One region of the Vibrio sp. DNB22_10_4 genome, then DNA from elsewhere that is predicted to be linked to it. Evidence: riboswitches for the same ligand, from Rfam matches in the RefSeq annotation. Region 1 holds a riboswitch; the other holds the start of a gene.
The links. A riboswitch is a leader RNA that binds a small molecule or an ion and turns the genes downstream of it on or off. The one in region 1 is predicted to bind lysine.
Positions count from the first base shown of each region.

Region 2: linked by a shared signal. The riboswitch ahead of ACVA6Q_RS13355 (Na+/H+ antiporter NhaC family protein) and the one ahead of lysC (lysine-sensitive aspartokinase 3) in region 1 are both predicted to bind lysine.

Region 1 covers NZ_JBNNXW010000021.1:29,580-42,034, forward strand. Annotated here, with positions in the region: gene ACVA6Q_RS23325 (HPr family phosphocarrier protein) at 4-279, shown strand; gene mgtE (magnesium transporter) at 403-1,761, shown strand; gene lptG (LPS export ABC transporter permease LptG) at 1,796-2,866, opposite strand; gene lptF (LPS export ABC transporter permease LptF) at 2,869-3,987, opposite strand; gene pepA (leucyl aminopeptidase) at 4,179-5,687, shown strand; gene ACVA6Q_RS23350 (DNA polymerase III subunit chi) at 5,760-6,215, shown strand; gene ACVA6Q_RS23355 (valine--tRNA ligase) at 6,314-9,172, shown strand; gene ACVA6Q_RS23360 (pyridoxal-phosphate-dependent aminotransferase family protein) at 9,278-10,396, opposite strand; lysine riboswitch at 10,612-10,786, shown strand; gene lysC (lysine-sensitive aspartokinase 3) at 10,887-12,236, shown strand.
Region 2 covers NZ_JBNNXW010000004.1:133,086-145,540, forward strand. Annotated here, with positions in the region: gene hisG (ATP phosphoribosyltransferase) at 1-814, opposite strand, end outside; His leader region at 856-992, opposite strand; gene ACVA6Q_RS13355 (Na+/H+ antiporter NhaC family protein) at 1,224-2,825, opposite strand; lysine riboswitch at 2,944-3,127, opposite strand; gene ACVA6Q_RS13360 (H-NS family histone-like protein) at 3,689-4,096, shown strand; gene ACVA6Q_RS13365 (inosine/guanosine kinase) at 4,151-5,455, opposite strand; gene mnmA (tRNA 2-thiouridine(34) synthase MnmA) at 5,706-6,815, shown strand; gene hflD (high frequency lysogenization protein HflD) at 6,851-7,468, shown strand; gene purB (adenylosuccinate lyase) at 7,823-9,193, shown strand; gene ACVA6Q_RS13385 (DUF3833 domain-containing protein) at 9,326-9,862, opposite strand; gene ACVA6Q_RS13390 (chalcone isomerase family protein) at 9,872-10,426, opposite strand; gene ACVA6Q_RS13395 (DUF2878 domain-containing protein) at 10,416-10,931, opposite strand; gene ACVA6Q_RS13400 (cyclopropane-fatty-acyl-phospholipid synthase family protein) at 10,958-12,214, opposite strand; gene ACVA6Q_RS13405 (DUF1365 domain-containing protein) at 12,226-12,455, opposite strand, start outside.

The DNA of each region.
Region 1 (12,455 bases):
TCAATGTCTCACTCACGCACTGTGCTTATTCTCAATCGTCTTGGTCTACACGCCCGCGCAGCGGTCAAACTGGTTGAGTTAGCGCAGAGCTTTGATGCAACAGTGACCATCTGTAACCACGAACAGAAAGAAGCCACAGCTGATAGCGTGATGGGATTATTGATGCTTGAATCAGCGCAAGGTGAGAACATCACCATCAAAGCAACAGGTTCTCAGGCTGAAGCAGCACTCAATGCCGTCTGTGATTTGGTCGAACACCGGTTCGACGAAGACGAGTAACCTCCTTCCCTAGCCTACTTCAGACAAAAAACTTTCTCGCCATTGATAACTTGTTATTAATTAACAAGCAGAATTAGGCTACTATTCAGTACATTAACAAGCAGTTGAGTGTAGGGGGCATCCATGGCAGAGCAAATAGAATTCGATCAAGCTCACCAAACCCTCCAAGAAGTCACAGAAGCGCTGGAAAACGGCCGCTTCGTATTCGTTCGTAGACAACTTCAGGACATGGAGCCTGAAGATATTGCCCATCTTTTAGAGGCCTCACCACGCAAAAGCCGTGAGGTATTGTGGCAGCTGACTGACCCTGAAGATTACGGCGAAATCCTCGATGAACTTAACGAGGATGTTAAAGATGCCTTAGTCTCGAAAATGGCGCCAGAGAAGCTTGCTGAAGCGACTGAAGGCATGGACACCGATGATGTGGCTTATGTCCTTCGTAGCCTTCCTGACGATGTTTCCCGTGAAGTCCTATCGCAAATGGACACGGCAGATCGCTTGCGCGTTGAGACCGCCCTTTCTTATCCTGAGGATACCGCCGGCGGTATCATGAATACCGACGTTATCACCATTCGTGGTGATGTTGATGTCGATGTAGTTCTACGTTATCTGCGCATGAAAGGCGAGCTACCAGAGGCTACCGATGCGCTCTATGTTATTGATGAAGAAGATATGCTGATTGGTCACCTTTCTCTGACCACTTTGTTAACCACTCAGCCTGATATCAAAGTCAGTGACGTAATGGATGACGCCGATGAAGCTATCCATGTTGAAACCAGCGATTCCGATGTCGCCTCATTATTTGAACGCCGTGACTGGGTATCCGCACCGGTAGTGGATAGTGACCACCACCTTGTCGGTCGCATTACCATCGATGACGTAGTCGACATCATTCGTGAAGACGCTGAACACTCCATGATGAGCATGGCGGGGATGGACGATGACGAAGACACATTCGCTCCAGTGGTAAAATCCGCTAGACGACGCAGTGTTTGGCTTGGCGCTAATGTACTGGCTGCGCTTGCCGCGGCTTCGGTGTCCAACATGTTTGAGGCTACTCTTGAGCAAATGGCCGCCATCGCAGTATTGATGACCATAGTGCCATCTATGGGTGGTGTCGCTGGTAACCAAACAGTGGCACTGGTGATCCGCGGCTTAGCATTGGGTCACATTGGCGAAAGTAACCGTAGAGAGTTACTCTTAAAAGAAGCAGCGATAGGTTTTCTTAACGGGATCCTTTGGGCGTTGATCATAGGTGGTATCGTCGTTGCATGGAAAGGTGATTGGATGCTTGGCGGCATTATTTCAGCTGCGATGATGACAAACTTACTTGTTGCTGGTGTCGCAGGGGTAACCATCCCTATTCTACTCAAGAAGATGAACATCGACCCAGCACTAGCCGGCGGTATGGCACTGACGACCATCACCGATGTCGTTGGCCTCTCGGTATTCTTAGGTCTCGCCACTATCATGATTGCATAAAAAAGAAGGCTCCATCGGAGCCTTCTTTTTTTATCTATAACTTTCTTCTTAACAACAGCAATGCAATGGTGAGGAACACTAGGCTCGGCCCCAGGGCACCAAACAGCGGTGACATGCCATACACCAAACTCACCGGACCAAAGAACTCACTAGAAATATAGAAGGTAAAACCCGCTATTACACCCGATAAGATCCGCGCACCCATAGTCACACTGCGCAGTGGACCGAAGACGAAAGAGAGCGCCATCAACATCATTACAGCCACCGATATAGGCTGCGTTGCCTTACGCCAAAAGGCCAGTTCATAGCGTGACGCATCTTGCTCAGAGTCTTTTAGGTATTGGGTATAATCCCAAAGTCCACTCAACGGCAGCTCATTTAGATCAACCGTCACAATCGCTAACTTGTCAGGCACTAGCGATGTTTGCCACTCTTGGCTATCGATGGTCTCTTTACTCAGTGCGACGCTGTCAGACATGTCCGTCACCTGAATGTCGTGCATCTGCCAGCTGTTATTACCCAGATAGTCTGCGCGATCGGCGTATATTGTTGTCACCAAGTGCTTATCAGTATCGAAGCGCCACAGATTCAAGCCATAAATAGATTCGCCATCAACCTTAGAGATAAATATAAAGTCATTGGCATCGCGCGCCCAAACCCCATTTCGCACTGAGACAATACTGCCCCCAGTAATAGACTGCATCCTTAGATCACGAGCCATTTGCTGGGTGGTAGGAGCCCCCCACTCTCCAAGCGCCATCACCGCGAGCATTAAAGGTACTGCGGTCTTTAGCACCGAAAAGCCGATGCGCATTTTGGAAATGCCCGCTGCTTGCATGACCACAAGCTCAGAGCTGCTGGCCAACATACCAAGACCAATAAGCGAGCCAAGCAGCGCAGCCATGGAGAAGAACAGCTCCACATCACGTGGCATACCTAGCAGTACAAAGTACATGGCCGCCAGCATGTCATAGCTACCTTCACCAACAGAGCGCAGTTGCTCGACAAACTTGATCACCGCCGACAAACCAACAAACACCGACAGTACCAACAAGATAGTGGTAATAATGGTTCGGCCAACATAGACATCTAAAATTCGAAACACGTTTACGCTACCTCTTGCGGCTTACCGCGTCTTTTGCGACGCCACTTTTCTCGGACTCGTCTCACAGGTACGGTATCCCAAGTATTGACACTAATCGCTGCGACCAACAAGGCAAAATTCACCGGCCACAGACCAATGTAGGTTGGGAATGCGCCATCTTCTAGTGCCGATTTCATCGCACTGATCGCCATAAAGTAAGCGAAATAAACGAATATCGCCGGCCCCATCTTGGCAAACTTACTTTGCCTTGGGTTCACCGCTGACAGCGGTACCACCAGCATGGTCAGCAATGGAATACACACCACCAGGGATAGTCTCCAATGAAGCTCTGCTTGCGCTTTAGGCGCGGGATCAGAGAGCAAATCCAGCGTTGGAATCGCCATCCATGAACGACCTCTTGGCTGCACTTCACGCTGGCCAATCACCCCTTCATACTCAGAAAACTCCGTTATCATATACTCTAGGCGTGTAGGCACGCCTTCATAACGCGTACCGTCATACAAAGCGATAACCTGCCTGCCATCGCTCAACTCTTTCACTTCGCCGGATTGAGCAGCAATCACGCTCGGCAACACTGAATCTCTCGGACTAAGCTGCGCGACAAATACGTTATCGAGTTTACGATCACGAATATCGTCGATAAACACCACAGAAGAACCATCTGGCGTGCGCTGGAAGCTACCCGTTTGAATGAGCTCAACTGAGTTTTCCGAAGCCAGTTTTTCACGGATCTGCACTTCTTGCTCTTGAGTCCAAGGTGCTAGCCAAAATGCATTAAATGCCGCTAAAGACGTAGTGATCACCGCCAGATACATCGCCGCACGGATCAAAAATTTATTACCAATGCCGGTCGCGTTCATGACCGTGATTTCACTCTCGGCGTAAAGACGGCCAAATGTCACCAAAATACCGATATAGATACTCAGTGGGAACATTAACAGCCCCATGGTTGGCATGCTGATCCCCGCCAACGTCATAATCAACCCGGCGGGAATATCTCCATCCGACGCATCAGCAAGCACTTGGATAAATTGACGACTGAAAAACACGAGAAAGAGCACTAAAAAGATAGCTAATTGGCTCTTAACTGTTTCTCTGATCAAATATCTAACAATAATCACAGTGAAAACACCTATACAAAACTTGTTTTTTTGATTGAATCGCTATAGTTTTCGGATAAACCTTTTATTTTTTACTTTTTTGATCGATTCTTATCTTTAGATTATAGGCCGAACTGGCACATAAAATTCAAACACTAATAATCGATTATCTAACATTTAGTTCTATTTGTCTTTAGGATGTAGGAGTACGCATGGAGTTTAGTGTAAAAAGTGGCAGCCCAGAGAAGCAGCGCAGTGCTTGCATCGTAGTTGGCGTTTTTGAGCCACGTCGTCTCTCTCCAGTTGCAGAGCAACTGGACAAAATCAGTGATGGCTATATCAGCTCACTGCTTCGCCGTGGCGACCTTGAAGGTAAGCCAGGCCAAATGCTTCTTTTGCACCAAGTACCTGGAGTACTGTCGGAGCGTGTGCTTCTTGTTGGTTGTGGTAAAGAACGCGAGCTTGGCGAGCGTCAATACAAAGAAATTATCCAAAAAACCATCAGCACGCTGAACGAAACAGGTTCAATGGAAGCCGTTTGCTTCCTAACTGAGCTTCACGTTAAAGGCCGCGACACGTATTGGAAAGTGCGTCAGGCTGTGGAAGCGACCAAAGATGGTCTTTATACCTTCGATCAATTTAAGAGCAGCAAGCCAGAAACTCGCCGTCCACTTCGCAAACTGGTATTTAACGTACCAACTCGCCGTGAACTAAACCTAGGCGAAAAAGCGATTGCCCACGGTCTAGCGATTGCATCAGGCGTGAAAACATCCAAAGATCTTGGCAACATGCCACCAAACATTGCGAATCCAGCTTACCTTGCTTCTCAAGCTCGTCGTCTTGCCGATGATTACGAAACCGTAACGACTAAGATCATCGGTGAGCAAGAGATGGAAAAACTGGGCATGACCTCTTACCTAGCGGTAGGTCGTGGCTCTAAAAATGAATCTATGATGTCTATCATGGAGTACAAGGGCAACCCAGAGTCCGAAGCAAAGCCGATTGTTTTGGTTGGTAAAGGTTTGACTTTCGATTCAGGCGGTATCTCACTTAAGCCTGGTGAGGGCATGGATGAGATGAAGTACGACATGTGTGGTGCGGCATCTGTAATGGGTACCATGAAAGCACTTGCGAAGCTAAACCTGCCTATCAATGTTATTGGTATCCTTGCGGGCTGTGAAAACATGCCAGGTAGCAACGCTTACCGTCCAGGCGACATCCTAACTACCATGTCAGGTCAAACGGTTGAAGTGCTAAACACTGACGCTGAAGGCCGCCTGGTACTGTGTGACGCACTGACGTATGTAGAGCGCTATGAGCCAGAGTGTGTGGTTGACGTGGCTACGCTAACAGGCGCTTGTGTGATCGCTCTAGGTCACCACATCAGCGGCGTTATCTCTAACCACAACCCACTTTCTCACGAGCTAGTTAATGCTTCTGAGCAAGCGGGTGACCGCGCTTGGCGTCTACCTATGGCTGACGAGTACCAAGAACAGCTAGCAAGCCCGTTTGCAGACATGGCAAACATCGGCGGCCGTCCTGGCGGCACTATTACAGCTGGCTGCTTCCTATCGCGATTTGCGAAGAAGTACCACTGGGCTCACCTAGATATCGCGGGTACAGCATGGAAGTCGGGTAAAGCGAAAGGCTCTACCGGCCGTCCAGTCTCAATGCTTGTCCAATTCTTGCTTAACCGCAGTGGCCAAGAGACTGAAGAGTAATCAAAAAAAGGGCCGCAAGGCCCTTTTTTAGTTTTGGGCACCAGCAAATCTTTTGTATACAGAAGTCACGATATGAATACTGCAACGTTCTACATTATTGGAGAAGACTCCGAACAAGCGACACAGCAAGGCTGGTTTGCTTATGTGCACTTTCTCAGTCGTCATTTCGTAGGACAAGGTGCCAAGCTCTACATCAATTGCACCGATAGACAGCACGCAGAAGCGGTAGCAGAACTCTTCTGGCAAGTCTCACCTGAGCAGTTCATCGCTCATAATTTGGTGGGCGAAGGTCCCAAGAATGGCACGCCTGTTGAAATTGGTTTTGAGGGCCTTAAACCCAGTTGGAACCGTCAATTGGTAATAAATATGGCCAATAGTCACGCAACCTTTGCGAACTCCTTTGGTCAAGTGGTAGACTTCGTCCCTTGCGAAGAAAAAGCTAAGCAAGTTGCGCGAGAAAGGTATAAAATTTACCGTCAAGCGGGCTATCAGCTACAAACCATTGAGATTCAACATTCAGAATCCTAATCAAGGTCAATCCTTATAAGTAAGCGTGATTCTATCTGCGTTTATTTATAAGGTTTGGCAAATTTCTTTCACAGATTAAAGTAAGTATCCAGAAAGCTATGGAAAAGACATATAACCCACAATCTATCGAACAAGCTCTGTACCAGACTTGGGAAGAGAAAGGCTACTTTAAGCCACACGGTGACACATCTAAAGAATCATACAGCATCATGATCCCGCCACCGAACGTCACTGGTAGCTTACACATGGGTCACGCTTTCCAAGATACCATCATGGATACTCTGATCCGTGCTGAGCGCATGAAAGGCAAAAACACGCTTTGGCAGGTAGGTACCGACCACGCGGGTATCGCAACGCAAATGGTTGTTGAGCGCAAGATTGCTGCTGAAGAAGGCAAAACTAAGCACGATTACGGTCGTGATGCGTTCATCGACAAAATCTGGGAATGGAAAGGCGAGTCTGGTGGCACTATCACCAAACAGCTTCGTCGCCTAGGTGCTTCTGTAGACTGGGATCGTGAGCGCTTTACTATGGATGACGGCCTGTCGAACGCCGTTCAAGAAGTATTTGTTCGCCTATACGAAGACGACCTCATCTACCGCGGTAAGCGTCTGGTTAACTGGGATCCAAAACTGCACACTGCAATCTCAGATCTAGAAGTAGAAAACAAAGACAAAAAAGGCCACATGTGGCACTTCCGCTACCCACTAGCGGATGGCGTTAAAACCGCTGAAGGCAAAGACTACATCGTTGTTGCAACAACTCGTCCAGAAACCATGCTTGGTGATACTGGTGTTGCCGTAAACCCAGAAGATCCACGCTACAAAGATCTTATCGGCAAAGAAATCCTGCTTCCTATCGTTGATCGCCGCATCCCTATCGTGGGTGATGAGCATGCCGATATGGAAAAAGGCACGGGTTGTGTGAAGATCACGCCAGCACACGACTTCAATGACTACGAAGTAGGTAAACGTCATCAACTACCGATGATCAACATCCTAACCTTCGATGCGAATATTCGTGACGCCGCTGAAGTATTTAACACCAACGGTGAAGCATGCGATGCATACGCAACAGAGCTTCCAGCGAAATACCACGGCATGGAGCGCTTTGCTGCTCGTAAAGCAATCGTAGCAGAGTTAGAAGAACTGGGTCTTCTTGAAGAGATCAAAGATCACGACCTAACCGTCCCTTATGGTGACCGTGGCGGCGTGGTTATCGAGCCAATGCTAACTGACCAATGGTACGTTCGCACTGCACCTCTTGCTGAAACAGCGACCAAAGCGGTTGAAGACGGCGAAATCCAGTTCGTACCTAAGCAATACGAAAACATGTACTTCTCTTGGATGCGCGACATTCAAGACTGGTGTATCTCTCGTCAGCTATGGTGGGGTCACCGTATCCCTGCATGGTACGACAATGACGGTAATGTTTACGTAGGTCGCACTGAAGAAGAAGTTCGTGAGAAGAACGGTCTAGCTCCTGTTGTCGTACTGCGCCAAGACGACGATGTACTGGATACCTGGTTCTCTTCAGCACTTTGGACATTCGGCACACAAGGCTGGCCAGAAAATACAGATGATCTGAAAACTTTCCACCCGTCAGATGTACTGGTCACCGGTTTCGACATCATCTTCTTCTGGGTTGCACGCATGATCATGATGACCATGCACTTCTGTAAAGATGAAAATGGTAAGCCACAAGTACCATTTAAGACGGTTTACGTTACTGGTCTAATCCGTGACGAGAACGGCGACAAGATGTCTAAGTCGAAAGGTAACGTACTTGATCCAATCGATATGATTGATGGTATTGACCTAGAGTCTTTGGTTGAGAAGCGCACTGGTAACATGATGCAGCCTCAACTAGCGAAGAAGATTGAAAAGAACACACGTAAGACATTCGAAGATGGCATTGAACCTTACGGTACCGACGCACTTCGCTTCACTCTTGCAGCAATGGCGTCTACAGGTCGCGATATCAACTGGGATATGAAGCGCCTTGAAGGTTACCGTAACTTCTGTAACAAGCTGTGGAATGCAAGCCGTTACGTACTGATGAACACTGAAGACCAAGATTGTGGCTTCGGCGAAGGTGACATCGAGTATTCACTAGCAGACAAGTGGATCGAGTCTCAATTTGAACTAGCAGCAAAAGAGTTTAATGCTCACCTAGACAACTACCGTCTAGACATGGCAGCGAACACTATCTATGAGTTCATCTGGAACCAATTCTGTGACTGGTACCTAGAGCTCACGAAGCCGGTTCTTTGGAAAGGCAACGAAGCTCAGCAACGTGGTACGCGTCGCACGCTGATCACAGTACTTGAGAAGACGCTTCGTCTAGCTCATCCAGTACTGCCATACATCACTGAAACTATCTGGCAAAGCGTGAAGCCGCTAGTAGACGGTGTTGAAGGCGACACAATCATGCTTCAAGCTCTGCCTCAGTTTGAAGAAGCTAACTTCAACCAAGAAGCGCTTGATGACATCGAGTGGGTGAAAGCATTCATCACTAGCATCCGTAACCTTCGTGCAGAATACGACATTGCACCAAGCAAAGGTCTGGACGTGATGCTAAAAGTTGCTGATGAGAAAGACGCAGCGCGCCTAGAAGCAAACAAAGCAGTACTCGCTTCGCTTGCTAAACTAGAAGGCATCAAGGTACTGGCAGAAGGCGAAGAGACACCAGCATGTGCAACCGCACTGGTTGGTAAATCAGAGCTGATGATCCCAATGGCAGGTCTGATCGACAAAGATGCTGAGCTAGATCGTCTAGCGAAAGAGATCGCTAAAACTCAAGGCGAGATCAAGCGTATCGAAGGTAAGCTAGGCAACGAAGGCTTCGTAGCAAAAGCGCCTGAAGCGGTTGTTGCTAAAGAGCGTGAGAAGCTAGAAGGCTACAAAGAAACGCTAGTTAAACTTGAAGAGCAAAAGCAAACTATTGCTGCGCTATAATTAGTAAACCTAAAAACATAAGCCGAGAGTGGTAATACTCTCGGCTTTTTTTGTTTTCAACGTCAGTGGACAGGGTTTGACGTCAGTTATCTAGAGTTACAAAGACTACTTCAACACAGTCTCAAGCGCCTTCAAACAAAGCGCAACGTTCTCTCTTCTGGCTCCATAACCCATCAAACCGATACGCCATGCTTTTCCTGCGAGCGCACCAAGACCCGCACCGATCTCAAGGTTGTATTCTTCTAAAAGCTGCGATCTTACTGCGGCATCATCCACGCCTTCTGGAAGATAAACAGCATTAAGTTGTGGTAGACGACTTTTCTCTTCAACCACAAAGCTCAGACCTAGGTTTTCCAACCCTTCACGCAGCAGCATATGCATATCTTTATGGCGCTGCCATGCATTCTCTAGACCTTCATTTTTCAAAAGTACCAATGACTCATGAAGCGCGTAAAGGCTGTTTACTGGCGCCGTGTGATGATAACTGCGCTTACCTTCCCCACTCCAGTAACCTAACACCAAGCTCTGATCCAAGAACCAACTCTGAACAGGTGCTCGTCGAGACTTAATCACTTCAATAGCTGCAGGGGACAGGGTTACTGGTGACAAACCAGGAACACAAGAGAGGCACTTCTGGCTACCAGAGTACACTGCATCCAACTGCCACTCATCGACTAAAAGCGGCACACCACCGAGCGAGGTCACTGCATCCACGATAGATAGCATGTTGTGCTGCTTAGCAAGCGCACCTAGCACCTTCGCATCACTCACTGCGCCTGTAGAGGTTTCAGCATGCACAAACGAAAGGATCTTCGCATCGGGATGTTCAGCAATCGCCTGTTCGACTTTAGACACCGAAACAGGTGCTCCCCACTCATCATCCACAACAATCGGCTCGCCGCCGCAGCGAACCACATTTTCACGCATGCGCTCACCAAACACACCATTGCGGCACACGATAACCTTATCACCTGGCTCGACTAAGTTTACAAAGCAAGTCTCCATGCCTGCACTACCGGGAGCAGAAACCGCGATTGTAAACTCGTTCTCAGTTTGGAATGCATATTTTAGCAGCACTTTCAGCTCATCCATCATACCGATAAATAGCGGGTCAAGGTGGCCAATCGTTGGACGGCTCAATGCTTGCAATACTTGCGGATAGATATCAGATGGGCCAGGTCCCATTAGGGTTCGGTGAGGGGGCACAAAGCTTGAAATGGTCATGGACAGTTATCCTATTAGGTTATTGTAGTTGTAGGGAAAAACATCACGTTGGACGTTAATGCGATCTACAATGGCGAAAAAACAACATTTTTGCAACATCCAACCACTCAAGTTTTTCATGTGAAATGCATAAACATCCATTGACTTTTGACACGCAAAAACGTTGAATAAACACACTATCTGTAGCCAATCGTTTTCATTGACGTTCTCGATACTACAGCGGAAGAGGAGCATTGCCCAGGCAAGTGATTTGTGAAGCCGCAACTTCAATACAATTCACTCATGGGGAGCAGTGCCGAGATGAACTAAAATTGTCGGATTTAGTTTGTCGGTTAAACGGGCTGAATCCCTTTAACTGTCACCAATATTTGGTGAAGAGCTTCTGAGGTCTATTCTAATATTCAGATTCCTCTGCTCTATTTCTCTCTTCAAACATCGGATGTTGGGTTACCAACCTTAAACTTTAAACTGGAAGTCCTGGAGAAACACTGTGAGCGCATTCAATGTAGCTAAATTTGGCGGAACAAGCGTCGCCAACTTCGAAGCCATGAGCCGTTGTGCCGAAATCATCGAAAATAACCCGCAAACCAAATTGGTGGTGAGTAGCGCTTGCTCAGGCGTGACCAACATCTTGGTTGAGCTCGCTAACGGCGTTAAAGACGAAACTCATCGTGCCGAGCTAATAAGCAAACTTCGCGATATCCATACTGACATTATGTCAAAGCTCAATGACGTCAGCTCTATTGAAGCGCGTGTTGACGCTTTAATTGAAAAGGTAGCGACGCTTTCTGAAGCGGCATGCATTGCCGCGACTCCAAAGCTGACCGATCACCTAGTGGCATGTGGCGAGCGTATGTCAACGCACATTCTTACTCGCTTAATGCAAGAGCGTGGCATAGATGCCGTACGTTTTGATATTCGTGAAGCGCTTAAGACTGACAGTGATTACGGTAAAGCAGAACCCAATATCGAAGCGACCAAAGCAGCAGCTAGCGAGAAGCTGGTTCCGCTTTGCAAGCAACACGTTGTAGTTACGCAGGGCTTCATCGGTTCAGATGAAGATGGCGAGACTACCACACTAGGTCGTGGCGGTAGTGATTACAGCGCAGCACTGATTGCTGAAGCCGTAGAAGCTGCAGGTCTGGAAATCTGGACAGATGTACCAGGCATCTACACTACTGACCCACGCATTGCACCAAACGCTCGTCCAATCCCAGAGATCAGCTTCAGTGAAGCCTCTGAGATGGCGAATTTCGGTGCCAAGATCCTGCACCCTTCAACACTACTACCTGCACTGCGTCATCAAATCCCAGTCTTTGTTGGTTCATCAAAAGCGCCACAAGAAGGCGGCACTTGGGTACGACAAACGGTAGAGAGCGCGCCTCTATTCCGCGCGCTAGCTCTACGCAATAACCAAACCATGGTAACACTGCGAAACCCTCGCATGTTCCAAGCCTATGGCTTCTTGGCAAACGTGTTTACTGTGCTTGCCAAGCACAAGATTTCTGTAGATCTCGTGACGACGTCTGAAGTCAGCGTCTCGTTGACTCTTGACCAAACAGATACCGGTGGCGGCGCGCCAGAGCTCCCACTTGAAGCACAGCAAGAGCTGGAGCAGCTTTGTACTGTTGAAGTAAAACAAGGGCTCAGCCTTGTTGCACTAATCGGCAACAACATGAGCGAAACCAAAGGCTCGGCAGCGGAAGTATTCGATACTCTAGACAGCTTCAATATCCGCATGATTTGCTACGGCGCTAGCCCTCACAACCTTTGCTTCCTTCTAGACGAAGGCGAAGCGAAGGATGCAGTAAAAGCATTGCACGAAGATTTGTTTGAATAGACGATAAACATTAAACAAAGGCGGTAGAAATACCGCCTTTTTTGCATCTATTGGATTGAGCTTCAAAAAGCTAAAGACGTAAAAAAGCCCTAGTCTTTCGACGGGGACGCCCAGTCTAGGGCTTAGTATAAGTGGCGGAGTGGCGGGGGTTGCCATCAACCGGGACTCGACTTCCTTTAAAAAGGAAGCAACCAAATTTTAGATAATAAAAAACCCGAC
Region 2 (12,455 bases), on a different contig from region 1:
GGTTCTCAGTGCTCACTAGGTGAACCGCTACGCGCTCTTTGTCTGTCGATAGTGGCAAAACGGTTGGGTCTTCTGCACCGGGAAGCAATGATTTAATTTGCTCTAGTTTCTCAACTGGTGCGTGCAGCATGATGTATTTAGATTCTTTCGCCTGTTGAACACCTTGCATGCGAGTAAGAAGCTTGTCGATAAGTGCAAGTTTGTCGGCATCAAACTCACCCATACGTTGAATAAGCGTCGCTTTCGAGCGGAAAATGACTTCAGCTTCTTTTAGACCATTCGCTTCAAGCGTCGCACCTGTTGAAACTAAGTCTGCGATTGCGTCAGCAAGACCTGCACGCGGCGCAACCTCAACAGAGCCAGTTAGCATACATGCACTAAAGTCGACACCTTGCTCATCCATGTACGCTTTAAGAAGTTGTGGGTAGGTGGTCGCGATACGTTTACCAGCAAGATCTTGAGGGCCGTTGTATGTTTCGTCTTTATCAATGGCGATAGACAGACGGCAACCACCGAAATCTAGACGACGAAGCGTTTTGAACTCGTTTGCCTCTCCCAGTGCTTTACGGTCAAGGCGCACTTCTTCCAGCTCGTTCTCACCAATGAAGCCAAGATCGACAACACCATCCATAATCAAGCCAGGGATGTCATCATCTCGAACAAGCAGAAGATCGATTGGCATATTTAGTGAGTGTACAACAAGACGCTCACCCATTACGTTGAACTTAACACCACACTTTTTCAGTAGGTCTTGGCTCTCTTTACTTAGGCGACCCTTTTTCTGAATCGCAATTCTTAGGCGTTGTGTTTGCATTGCTGTATCCCTGTGCAAATTATTGATTTTGAAATTATAAAACGAAAAAACCCTCGGGAGCTTTGGTCTCCCGAGGGTTTCATTCTTTAAATCTTAAATCGAACCTCCGAGAGTTTTACCTAGCTCTCGGGTATGCAGACATCTCCCGAAAGACTAAGCTGGGTGATGGTAATGATGATGAATGTTCATATCAAAATTTTGCATACTTATTACTGGGTTCCTTTGTATCTGTACCCTCACACTAACTAAGCTCATGCCGATTTTCAACCCCTATTTTACAGATCGGGCTAATTTTTTTTCGTACTAGCTAATTAGTATGGAAATAACTGCACTTACTAGTTGCTCCTTTAGCAACAAACAAAAAAAAGGAGCCCATTTCATGGGCTCCTCGATAAATCAAATGATTTATTTATACACTCGCTTCCTTGGCCATTCTAGCCTTAGAAAGCGCGGACAGTACGAAACACACTGCGATAAACGTCACTGTAGCCGCCGCAAAAGAAATCGCGACTGAAGTTGTCATACCAAGCGTAATAAAGCCAACACAAGACACCAACGCAACAGAAAGCGCATATGGCAACTGCGTAGAGACGTGGTCAATGTGATTACAACGTGCACCTGTAGAAGAGAGAATCGTCGTATCTGAAATTGGAGAGCAGTGGTCACCGAACACTGAACCCGCTAGTACTGCGCCTAGCATTGGCAGCATCATAGCGATATCCGTTGCACCCGCCATGTCACCTGCGATTGGTAGCATGATGCCAAACGTACCCCAAGATGTACCAGTAGAGAACGCCATTAGGCCTGACAGCAGGAACAGGATGACTGGTAGCCAATGTACATTAATGTTGCCTTGAACGGTTGAAGAAAGGTACGCCCCCGTCTTCATGTCTCCGATAACAGAGCCGATGGACCATGCAAAGAATAGAATAAGAATGGCGCCGAACATAGATTTCGCACCAATCCACATCGTCGTTGCGATATCAGCTGCAGACAGCTTTTGTTTAACAACTGTAAATACTGCCGTTAGAAGACCTGCAGAGCCACCGTAAATAAGCGAAGTGCCTACATCAGTATTTTCAAACGCGCCAAGTAGGTTAAATGCAATATCATCCGCAGCCAGAGCTTGACCACCGGTGTAAATCATCGCAGCAATCATAGCGCCGATAAGAACTAAGATAGGAAGCACTAGGTCGGAAACAGAACCAAAATCGCTTTCTTTAATATCCAACTCTTCATTCAGCTCATGCGCTTCTTTCGCGTCGTTCTCTTTGTCTTTATCGAAGCCTAGACCTTGTTTCGCGTTCAGCTCATGCTTGCGCATTGGACCCACATCAAGTTGGAACCAGGCAACGGCAAACACCATCAAAAGAGCAAATACAGCGTAGAAGTTCATTGGAATAAGGCGAACGTAAGCACCAATTGCAGAGTATTCTGTAATGCCATGAGCAACCAAGATACCGCTAACGATAGTCATGATGTATGCACCCCAGCTTGACGCTGGCATTAGCACACACATTGGCGCAGCGGTAGAGTCAAGAATATAGGCTAGTTTCGCGCGTGATACGTAGAAACGGTCAGTAACAGGACGAGAGATCGCACCGACTGCTAGGCTGTTAAAGTAATCATCAACGAAAATAAATACGCCTAGAAATGCTGCCAGTAGCTTTGAACCACGCTTGCTTTTCACTCGAGCCTGCGCCCATTCAGCAAAAGCTTTGGTGCCGCCAGACAGCGTCAGCAACGCAGTCATCATGCCCAATAGCAACAAGAAGCCAACAATACTCATGTTCCAAGTATTTAGGCCGCCATCTTCAATAACCACACCCGAAACGGTGTCGAACACGTAACCTGCGGCGTTTACTGCAGAATAATCATTAAGTAAGAAGGCACCTAAAACGATACCAACACCCAGCGATAGTAAAACGCGACGGGTAATAATAGCCAGAGTCAATGCTACGATCGGCGGTAGCAGTGATAATGGTGATGTAGCAAAATCGATTAAATTCATGATCTTCAAAAACCAGTTTTTATTATGGTCAGAGATCTACTGCAGACATGCGTCAATAGACGAGAAGTCCAGACGCAAACGTTGAACTAAGCGAAAGGGAAGCGAACACTTCACCCAACCCTACAGTAGCGCTCCATAGTTTAACAATATAATAGACTATGGCAGTGTTGTTCCTTTCGAAGACAACCCCAGCGAGGAAGATTGATGGTCTTTTCTCACTTCGGCGACAATGCCTTTCATCATCGTTCATAGGTATCACCCCAACGATGGTTACTGATCATTATCGCGCCTCTACATCAAGAGAAATCATTCACTAGCCAGAGCGGCCAAAATAAAAGAATGTGCTTTCTCTTGCATTAGGTGCGAGCCATTGTACTTATGAAATCGTCAATTGCAACATGAATGATGTTGCAACTTGGTAAAGAATTGACTCACCTTGTAAACATCATAGTCTCAAAGCTATCTCGACGCTTTTTAGTAAAGAAAATCACATTTTTAGCGATTTATGCGACGTATTCCATATTGTTTTATAAACTCTTTCACGACATTGCGGTTATAAATACATCAATAGTAATTTGAATAATTACTTTATCTCTATTGATTCGCTCTACAAAACAGGCTCCTAGTACAATATGCAACAAAATCCAAAATTGTAGCGTCTTTTATGAAGAAAGATTCACAATTGAATCAATATTGCGTCAATCTTTCCTGAGCGTCAGGTTTTGAGCACGTTTATCATCTTCAATTATCAAGTTTTTGTAAGAATTCTTATTTTTATTGTTTTCACCCAATGAAAATATTGTCAATTTTAAATTTGATGTTTATTATTAATCGAAACCAAATAAATAACTCATGGGAATGTCATGTCTGAATTAACTAAAACTCTACTTAATATTCGTAGCCTGCGTGCATTTGCTCGTGAACTTACTCTTGAGCAACTGGAAGAAGCACTAGAAAAGCTAACAACTGTTGTTGGTGAAAGACAAGAAGCAGAAGCAGAAGAGCGTGAAGCGAAACAAGCTCGTGAAGCTAAGCTAACTGAATATGCGCAGATGATCGCTCAAGACGGCATTGACGTTGAAGACCTTATTGCTGCGCTTTCTGGTGAATCTAAAGGTAAAGCAAAGGCTAAGCGCGCTCCACGTCCTGCAAAATACAAATATGTAGATGCAACTGGCGCAGAAAAAACTTGGACAGGTCAAGGTCGTACACCTTCTGTTATCCAAGCAGCACTAGACGCAGGCAAATCTCTAGAAGAGTTTGAAATTTAATTCAAACTCCTTTAGTCATTTATAAAAAAAGCGCCAATAACTGGCGCTTTCTTTTTATCTTTCCCAATAAGCCTCTTCAAGGCTATCTTCTCTTTCAGGTAAACCTCTAGAAAGACGAGGTGAATGCTGAACCAATACCTCATAACTTGCTCGGTTCGAGTACTTACACACTTGTGAGAATGATGAATACGTCAAGAAAGTATGCTGGTGTTTGCTTGAGTTAGGTACATTTTCTTTATGGTATTTATTTGCCGCCATATCATGTAACAACGCAGACAACGCCGCATCACCCGCGCCATTGGTATTCTTAATCTTTTCTGGGCCGCCCATATAAGGCGCAATATGTGAATAGACTTTAATAGGATTATCACAGGCGTCTTTTACCGCTGGTCGACTAAATTCAAAACGATTGAATTCAGCAATACAACCAGGTAATAGAGGTAAACTCGTTTCACGTTTAGATGCATCTTCTGTATAACCCGCCATGTACAAACCGACAGGGCCAGCAGTACAAAGCACCAAATCAACCCAATCAAGCGCTTTATCTGAAGCTGCTAATGGATCTTTTTCTCCAGTGAGTGCTTCCGCTTCATCTTCATTCATTGCAACAACAGAAACATGCTGTTTCAAGAAGTCGCGCCAATATTCAGGGTCGTCCTGAATCACGAAGCGCGTACCGAGCGTTAATACAACTGGAACATTATATTTCTTGGCGTATTCGATTGCTTGCATTGTTGCTTCTGGCATTGGGTCGCCATCTTTACAACGCACCAAATACGCGGTTAAAACCAAAGCCGACGCTTTTTTGAAGATTTTTTCAGGAATACTATCCGCACGAAGTTGGTTCATCTGCCCTTCACTGATTGCGAAAGTACGCTCACCATCTTCGGTAATCAAGGTAAAGCAGCGGCCAATTGCACCTTCTACACCTTGAAGATAATTAAGATCCATTCGGCTAGACGTATTACACAGATAGCGGTAACCATAGCTACCAATCTTAATATCAGCACTCATAACACCAAGCAGAACCGATTTATCGTCCGCTAATACAGAGTAGTTGTGCAACGTATTACCAATCGTGCCACCAGCGTATTCATTGGTGATCAGCTCTTTATCCTTCAACTCGTTATATAAAGCTTCCGCCGCTTGGTCATCAATAACCAACGAGTGCCCTTTACTTAGGCCAAACTTATCGATCACACTGCTGTCAACTTTTGCTTCAATGTCCACCAAGGTTTGGTCAATACCAATGATGTGCGTACGTGACATCTTCTTGCTGATTTGCGATTGGCTAACGAGCAGGTCTCGCTCATGAACAGGGAAGTAGTGCTTTGACTTTCTTTGGCCTGGGAATTTCATACGGTTGTCTTCGTCATAAGTAAATAAGAAGGGTTAAGGGCGGCGATTCTACCTCTGTATAGATTACCTCGGCAACATACGCAATTTTAGCAAACGTTTACGTATCAATTTTTTTGTTATAAGCCTTGTTTTTCTCCCTATTAGGACGCATTTGAGGGGGTTAGAAAAGTGTGATTCATCTCGCGGAACTGTATTGCTGGTTTGGTTTCTGCTAGAATCGGCGTCCAATTTAATTAGGTGGTATTTATACATGTCTGATAACAGCCAAAAGAAAGTGATTGTCGGGATGTCCGGCGGTGTAGACTCCTCTGTTTCTGCCTATCTTCTGAAACAGCAAGGCTACCAAGTAGAAGGCCTGTTCATGAAGAACTGGGAAGAAGATGATAACGAGGAATACTGCACAGCAGCGGAAGATCTTGCCGACGCACAAGCGGTTTGTGACAAGCTAGGTATCCACCTGCATACGATCAACTTTGCGGCTGAGTACTGGGACAATGTTTTCGAATACTTCCTTGCAGAATACAAAGCAGGTCGTACGCCAAACCCAGACATTCTTTGTAACAAAGAAATCAAGTTTAAAGCGTTCTTAGAGTTTGCAGATGAAGTGCTAGATGCTGATTATATTGCCATGGGGCACTATGTAAGCCGCACTTTCCCTGAGAACGGTGAAGCGCCACAAATGTTACGTGGCCTAGACAGCAATAAAGACCAAAGCTACTTCCTTTATACGTTAAGCCACGACCAAGTTGCGCGCAGCTTGTTCCCAGTGGGTGAACTTGAGAAGCCAGAAGTACGACGCATTGCTGAAGAGCAAGGTCTGATTACGGCCAAGAAAAAAGACTCAACCGGTATTTGTTTTATCGGTGAGCGCAAATTTACAGACTTCTTGTCTCGCTATTTGCCAGCACAACCGGGTAAAATTGAGACGCCTGAAGGCAAAGAAATCGGTGAACACCAAGGTCTTATGTACCACACGCTCGGTCAACGTAAAGGTCTGCATATTGGCGGCCAAAAAGGCGGTGGTGGCAACGAAGACCCTTGGTACGTTGCAGAGAAAGATCTGAAACGCAATGTCCTTATCGCGGTACAAGGTGCTGACCACCCACTGCTAAAATCTAATGGACTTCGCGCTTCGCAACTGCACTGGGTTGATCGCCAAGCGATCACGCAGCCGTTACAATGCACAGTGAAAACCCGTTATCGTCAACAGGATATCCCTTGTACTATCATTCCTATCGACGATGAAAACATTAAAGTGATCTTTGATGAGCCACAAGTCGCAGTCACCCCAGGTCAATCTGCGGTATTCTACAGCGGCAATGTTTGTCTTGGTGGCGGCATCATCGAAGAGCGCATCTAAACACAATTCGCAGATTATTTTCTTAGGAGAACTACGTGGCTAATACACTTTATGACCGTACTATAGCGTTTGCAGGGATTTGCCAAGCCGTTGCCCTCGTTCAACGTGTTGCTAAAGACGGTTACTGTGATTCAGACGCGTTTGAAACCTCAATCAAAGCGATCACTAACATGAACCCGTCGAATACACTTGACGTGTTCGGTATCGAGTCTGATCTAAAAATCGGACTCGAGTGCCTAGTGAATGGGATCGACAGCACCCCTACGGGTAGCGAAATCACCCGCTATATCATTAGCTTGATGGCTCTAGAACGTAAACTAAACTCTCGCAATGACGCTATGGCGCAGCTTGGTGACCGCTTGCAAATGGTTGAGCGTCAACTTGATCACTATGAGCTACTCGATGAGCAAATGATCAGCAACCTCGCTAGCGTTTACTTAGACGTCATCAGCCCAATTGGACCTCGCATTCAAGTGACGGGGACTCCAGCAGTACTTCAGCAAACCTCTACGCAGCAGAAAGTACGCGCTCTGCTACTGTCTGGTATTCGTAGTGCTGTTTTATGGCGACAAGTAGGTGGTAAGCGTAGACACTTAGTGTTCGGACGCAAGAAAATGATTGAACAAGCACAGATTCTGCTTGCTCGAATGTAATTCAACAATGCGTTGCCATTAAGCTTCTAGGAGCTTTTACTACGTAGATTCGCATCAATTCAGAACAAGTATTCGCTTTAAGTAGACCCCTGCCTTCGCAGGGGTGACGACTGATTGGGGTTAGTAAAACTCTAGACTACGGTCATTCCCGCGCAGGCAGGAATCTGCTCAAGGCTTGGTGCACGCTTTAAGGATGCTCTGCTAGCGGCATCGAATACAAACTCGCACCCTGTGCGAGTTTACTTTTTCTACCAAAATACATTTAGCGCAAACGTTTGCGCAATGTTCGTGACAAATGCCGCAGTTATTGGTATAAAGCTCACGAAATTTAGAAACCCAATTCAGGAGAACATCATGGAACTGTCAGCATTGACTGCTGTTTCACCAGTAGACGGCCGTTACGGTAGTAAGACAACTGCACTTCGCAGCATCTTTAGTGAGTTTGGCCTACTAAAGTACCGCTCTATCGTTGAAATTCGTTGGTTGCAAAAACTAGCAGCTACGGATGCAATCAAAGAAGTTCCAGCATTCAGTGCAGAAGCGAACCAGTTTCTTGATGAACTAGCGGCTAACTTCAGCGAAGAAGACGCGGCTCGCATTAAAGAAATCGAACGTACAACTAACCACGACGTTAAAGCGGTTGAGTACTTCCTAAAAGAAAAAGTAGCGGGTGTACCAGAGCTTCACGCTGTAAACGAGTTCATCCACTTCGCTTGTACTTCTGAAGACATCAACAACACGTCTCACGCGTTAATGCTTAAAGAAGCTCGTGACACGGTTGTTCTTCCTGAAATCCGTAACATCATCGACGCTATCAGCAAACTGGCTGAAGAGTACCGTGATATTCCACTACTTTCTCGTACGCACGGCCAGCCAGCTTCCCCTACTACAATGGGTAAAGAGATGGCGAACGTTGCTTACCGTATGGAACGTCAATACAAGCAAATCGAGTCTGTAGAAATCCTAGGTAAGATCAACGGCGCAGTAGGTAACTACAACGCTCACCTTTCTGCATACCCTGAGCTAGACTGGCACAAGTTCAGCGAAGAGTTCATCACTGAATCTCTTGGCGTAACTTGGAACCCATACACAACTCAGATCGAACCACACGACTACATTGCTGAGCTATTCGATGCGATTGCACGTTTCAACACGATTCTTATCGACTTCGATCGCGACGTTTGGGGTTACATTGCTCTTGGTCACTTCAAGCAGAAGACAATCGCTGGCGAAATCGGCTCTTCAACTATGCCTCACAAAGTTAACCCAATCGACTTTGAAAACTCAGAAGGTAACCTAGGTCTAGCAAACGCAGTTTTCGCTCACCTAGCACAAAAACTGCCTGTTTCTCGCTGGCAGCGTGACCTTACTGACTCAACAGTACTTCGTAACCTAGGTGTTGGCTGTGGCTACGCGATCATCGCTTACACGTCTACGCTTAAAGGTATCAGCAAGCTAGAAGTAAACCGTGAAGCGCTTCTTGCTGAACTAGACAAAAACTGGGAAGTATTGGCAGAGCCTGTACAAACAGTAATGCGTCGTTACGGCATCGAGAAGCCATACGAGAAGCTAAAAGAGCTGACTCGTGGTAAGCGTGTTGACGGTGAAGCGATGCGTAACTTCATCGACGGCCTAGAGCTTCCAGAAGACGAAAAAGAGCGTCTAAAACAAATGACACCAGCGAACTACATCGGTCAAGCTATCGAGCTAACTGATAAGCTGTAAGGCTGGACGACTCTACTTAGCGATAGCGCTAGTTTGAGTGCAAAATAAAACGGCGGCGATAATGATATCGCCGCCGTTTTTACGTCTGTGTACCAAGTCCCTGTAGCGGCAGAGCTGCTGCTTTGGGAGCCCCTACTGCTTTTGAAAAAACAGGGTAATTGTTCCAACTTCCATACCGAACTTGCGGATGCTAGTTAGGTTGAACAGATGTTTGTCATCCTGCCGGTACATCCAATCATCAAACGCTACCGTGTACGTTGAACCGTCGACTTCCAATTCAAAGTCATACTGCCAACGAAGCGCGTTACCAACCACCTCGCCTTTGGCTTCACCGATGATATCGTCAGCTCGGCCTTGGTATGTTCCATCAGCCAGTCGCTCTATTGTCCAAATACGCTGATCCAATTCGCCATCGTCGAACACGAAGTCTTCAACCAGTGTGATCTGATCTCCCTGTACAGTGCCAACAATAACGACTTCAAAGCGACGGGTTTGTTTGTCGGTGTAATCTTGCACCATGCCCCAAGCCTTTGTTTCGCCTTCAAAGTACTCAAATAAATTAAACTCGGGAGTAGAACCTTGATAGTCCTTCAAATCAGCACTGCAAGCACTGAGCAGTAGGACGAGAGGAAGCACCAAGAATGAAGCCAACCAACGCATACGTTTCATTATTATTCCTTATTGTCGATTCATGCCTATCAGCTGAGCGCGTAGCTTAGGGTACTGAGTATTATTGCCCAACCAAATCGACAGAAAACCGTCATTGAGAGACTCATCTTCAATACGGCCCACGTTCTGCATCGGTTTGTCGCGGTTTAAATAGTAGAAATTGCCCGAAGCACCGTCGGTCACGTATATCAGCTGATGGCCATCGGCGACACTTGGAAAAATGTCATACAGCTTGGCAATCCAACGACTTCGTGTCTCTTTATCGATGCCCATTTTCTCCCATTGATCGAGCGTCGCTTCCAGTAACTGGTCTCGGCTAATATCACGCTGGTACTCAATGCGCAGCGCGATAGGATGAGGAGACACATCGCTTCCCAACGCATAAGTGCCTTGCGGCGCAAGCAGCTGTGAGCGGTATATATCAAAGAACAGCCATGAGAGCTGAGCCTCTCCGACGACTTTCCACTGTCCCCAACCTTCATAACTCACGGGTCTGTCGCTGGTTGCAGAGGCGCTGCCCACTGCCAACGCTAAACCTAATCCAAGTAACCCTTTAGCTTTCATGACTCACCTTCCGCTCCGAGTATGTGCTCAATCGAAGAACAACGAACACGATGGCAACCCATTGCAAAAAAAGTAGCGCCATCATCGTAAAAATAGAAAGGTGTGTATCCACAGCGCCGAGTTTGAACCCTGCGAAGTAACTTAGCGCTCCTCCCACACCACCCACTATTACTACGATGAAAATCGGATAAGATGTCAGAAAACTAGCAAGAAAGTTCGCATACCAAGAAAAAATAAGCCATAGAGCCACTAGCCATATAGGAATCAACGTCGAATCAAAGACCAACACACCAGTCAGTGCGTTCGCACTATCCACGACTAAACCCAGTCCAACAATAGCTCCCCAGATAGGCAGTGACAGGTTGAGCTGTTTGAAGGTAGTCACAACGGTGATCGCTGCGATGGCAAGTGCGAGCCATTGAAAACGCTCCTGACCCAATACGGATAGCGCCCACATCAGTTGGAACCAAGTACTCACTATCAACAACTTCCATCCACGACTCATGATCGCTCTACTCCATTTAGCTGATACTACTGGCCGCGCTGAAACGTGACATGGACAGTACTGATGCTCTTCGCTCTAAAGCCACCTTCGCAGTAGCAGAAGTAATAACGCCACATACGGATAAAACGTTCGTCGTATCCGAGCTCACGCACGCGTGTTAACGCCGCTTCAAAACGAAGGCGCCAGTCCACTAAGGTTTTCGCGTAATCCTGGCCAATGTCGAATAAGTCGCGGACGATCAAATCGGTGTGCTTAGTGGTGTTTGATGTTAGCGCGGTAATGGAAGGCAAGAAGCCACCAGGGAAAATGTATTTCTGGATAAAGTCGACGTTGTCAGAGTAATAATCATAGCGCTGGTCGGCGATAGTAATCGCTTGTATCGCCATCAAGCCTTTTGGTTTCAGTAGCGATTGGCACTTCTTAAGGTAGGAAACTAAAAACTGCTTACCCACTGCCTCAATCATTTCAATTGAAACTAACTTATCGAATTGCCCCTCAAGCAGACGATAATCTTGTTTAAGCAGGATAATTTTATCTGTCAGCCCCTCTTCGGCAACCCTCTGCTGCGCATACGCATACTGCTCTTCAGAGATAGTGGTGGTTGTGACACGGCAGCCATAATGCTTCGCCATGTAAATCGCCATGCCGCCCCAACCTGTGCCAATTTCCATCACATGGTCGCTCGGTTGCAGTTTCAGTTGCTGGCACAAACGATCCATTTTATTGATCTGCGCTTGCTCTAAGGTGTCTGTGTCTTGTTGATAGACGCCTGATGAGTACAGCATTCGGTCATCGAGGAAAGTTTCATAAAGGCTGTTCCCTAGGTCATAGTGCGCCTCGATGTTCTCTTTCGATTTAGTAACCGTGTTACGATTCACCCAGTGACCCAGCTTGTACATGATTCGGGTCAGCAAGCTCGATTTATCTTCAATCGAATCCAAGGCGGCAAGGTTAAGTGCCATCAGCTCCATTAACGCAGAAAGATCTGGGCTATCCCACCAATCATCCATATACGCCTCACCAGCGGCAATACTCCCACCTTGAAGCAAGCGTCGGTAAAATTCAGGATGCTTCACTTCGATGACGGCCGCTGGTTCATTTGATCGTGGTGAGCCAAAGCGCTCTTCCACTTGGCGTGTACTCGCACCGTCGCTATAAAAGCTCTCGATGATAGTTAACGTACCAATTTCCAATTTCTGCAAACACCCAAAGGCAACACCTTTCGCGGTTTTCTGTAAGCCTGTGAGCGTCTTTGGCACGTCTAGGGACGTAGTTTGTAACATTGGAATTCTCCCTAATTCTTAGAATTCGATTGCTGCGAAAATTCTTTATTGTTTTTTCCTGGATGGTCGTATATTGGTACCCCCTTTCGCCATAGCTTAAAGGCGTGCCAATATATTCCAGCCACAACTTTTACGGCCATTATGGGTGTTTTGACCAATTGTTTTAGTAAAGAAGATGACGTGAACGGCTGCGCTTTCATTTGAAGTGTCGCGTCGAAGACTTTGTTGGGTTTATGACACT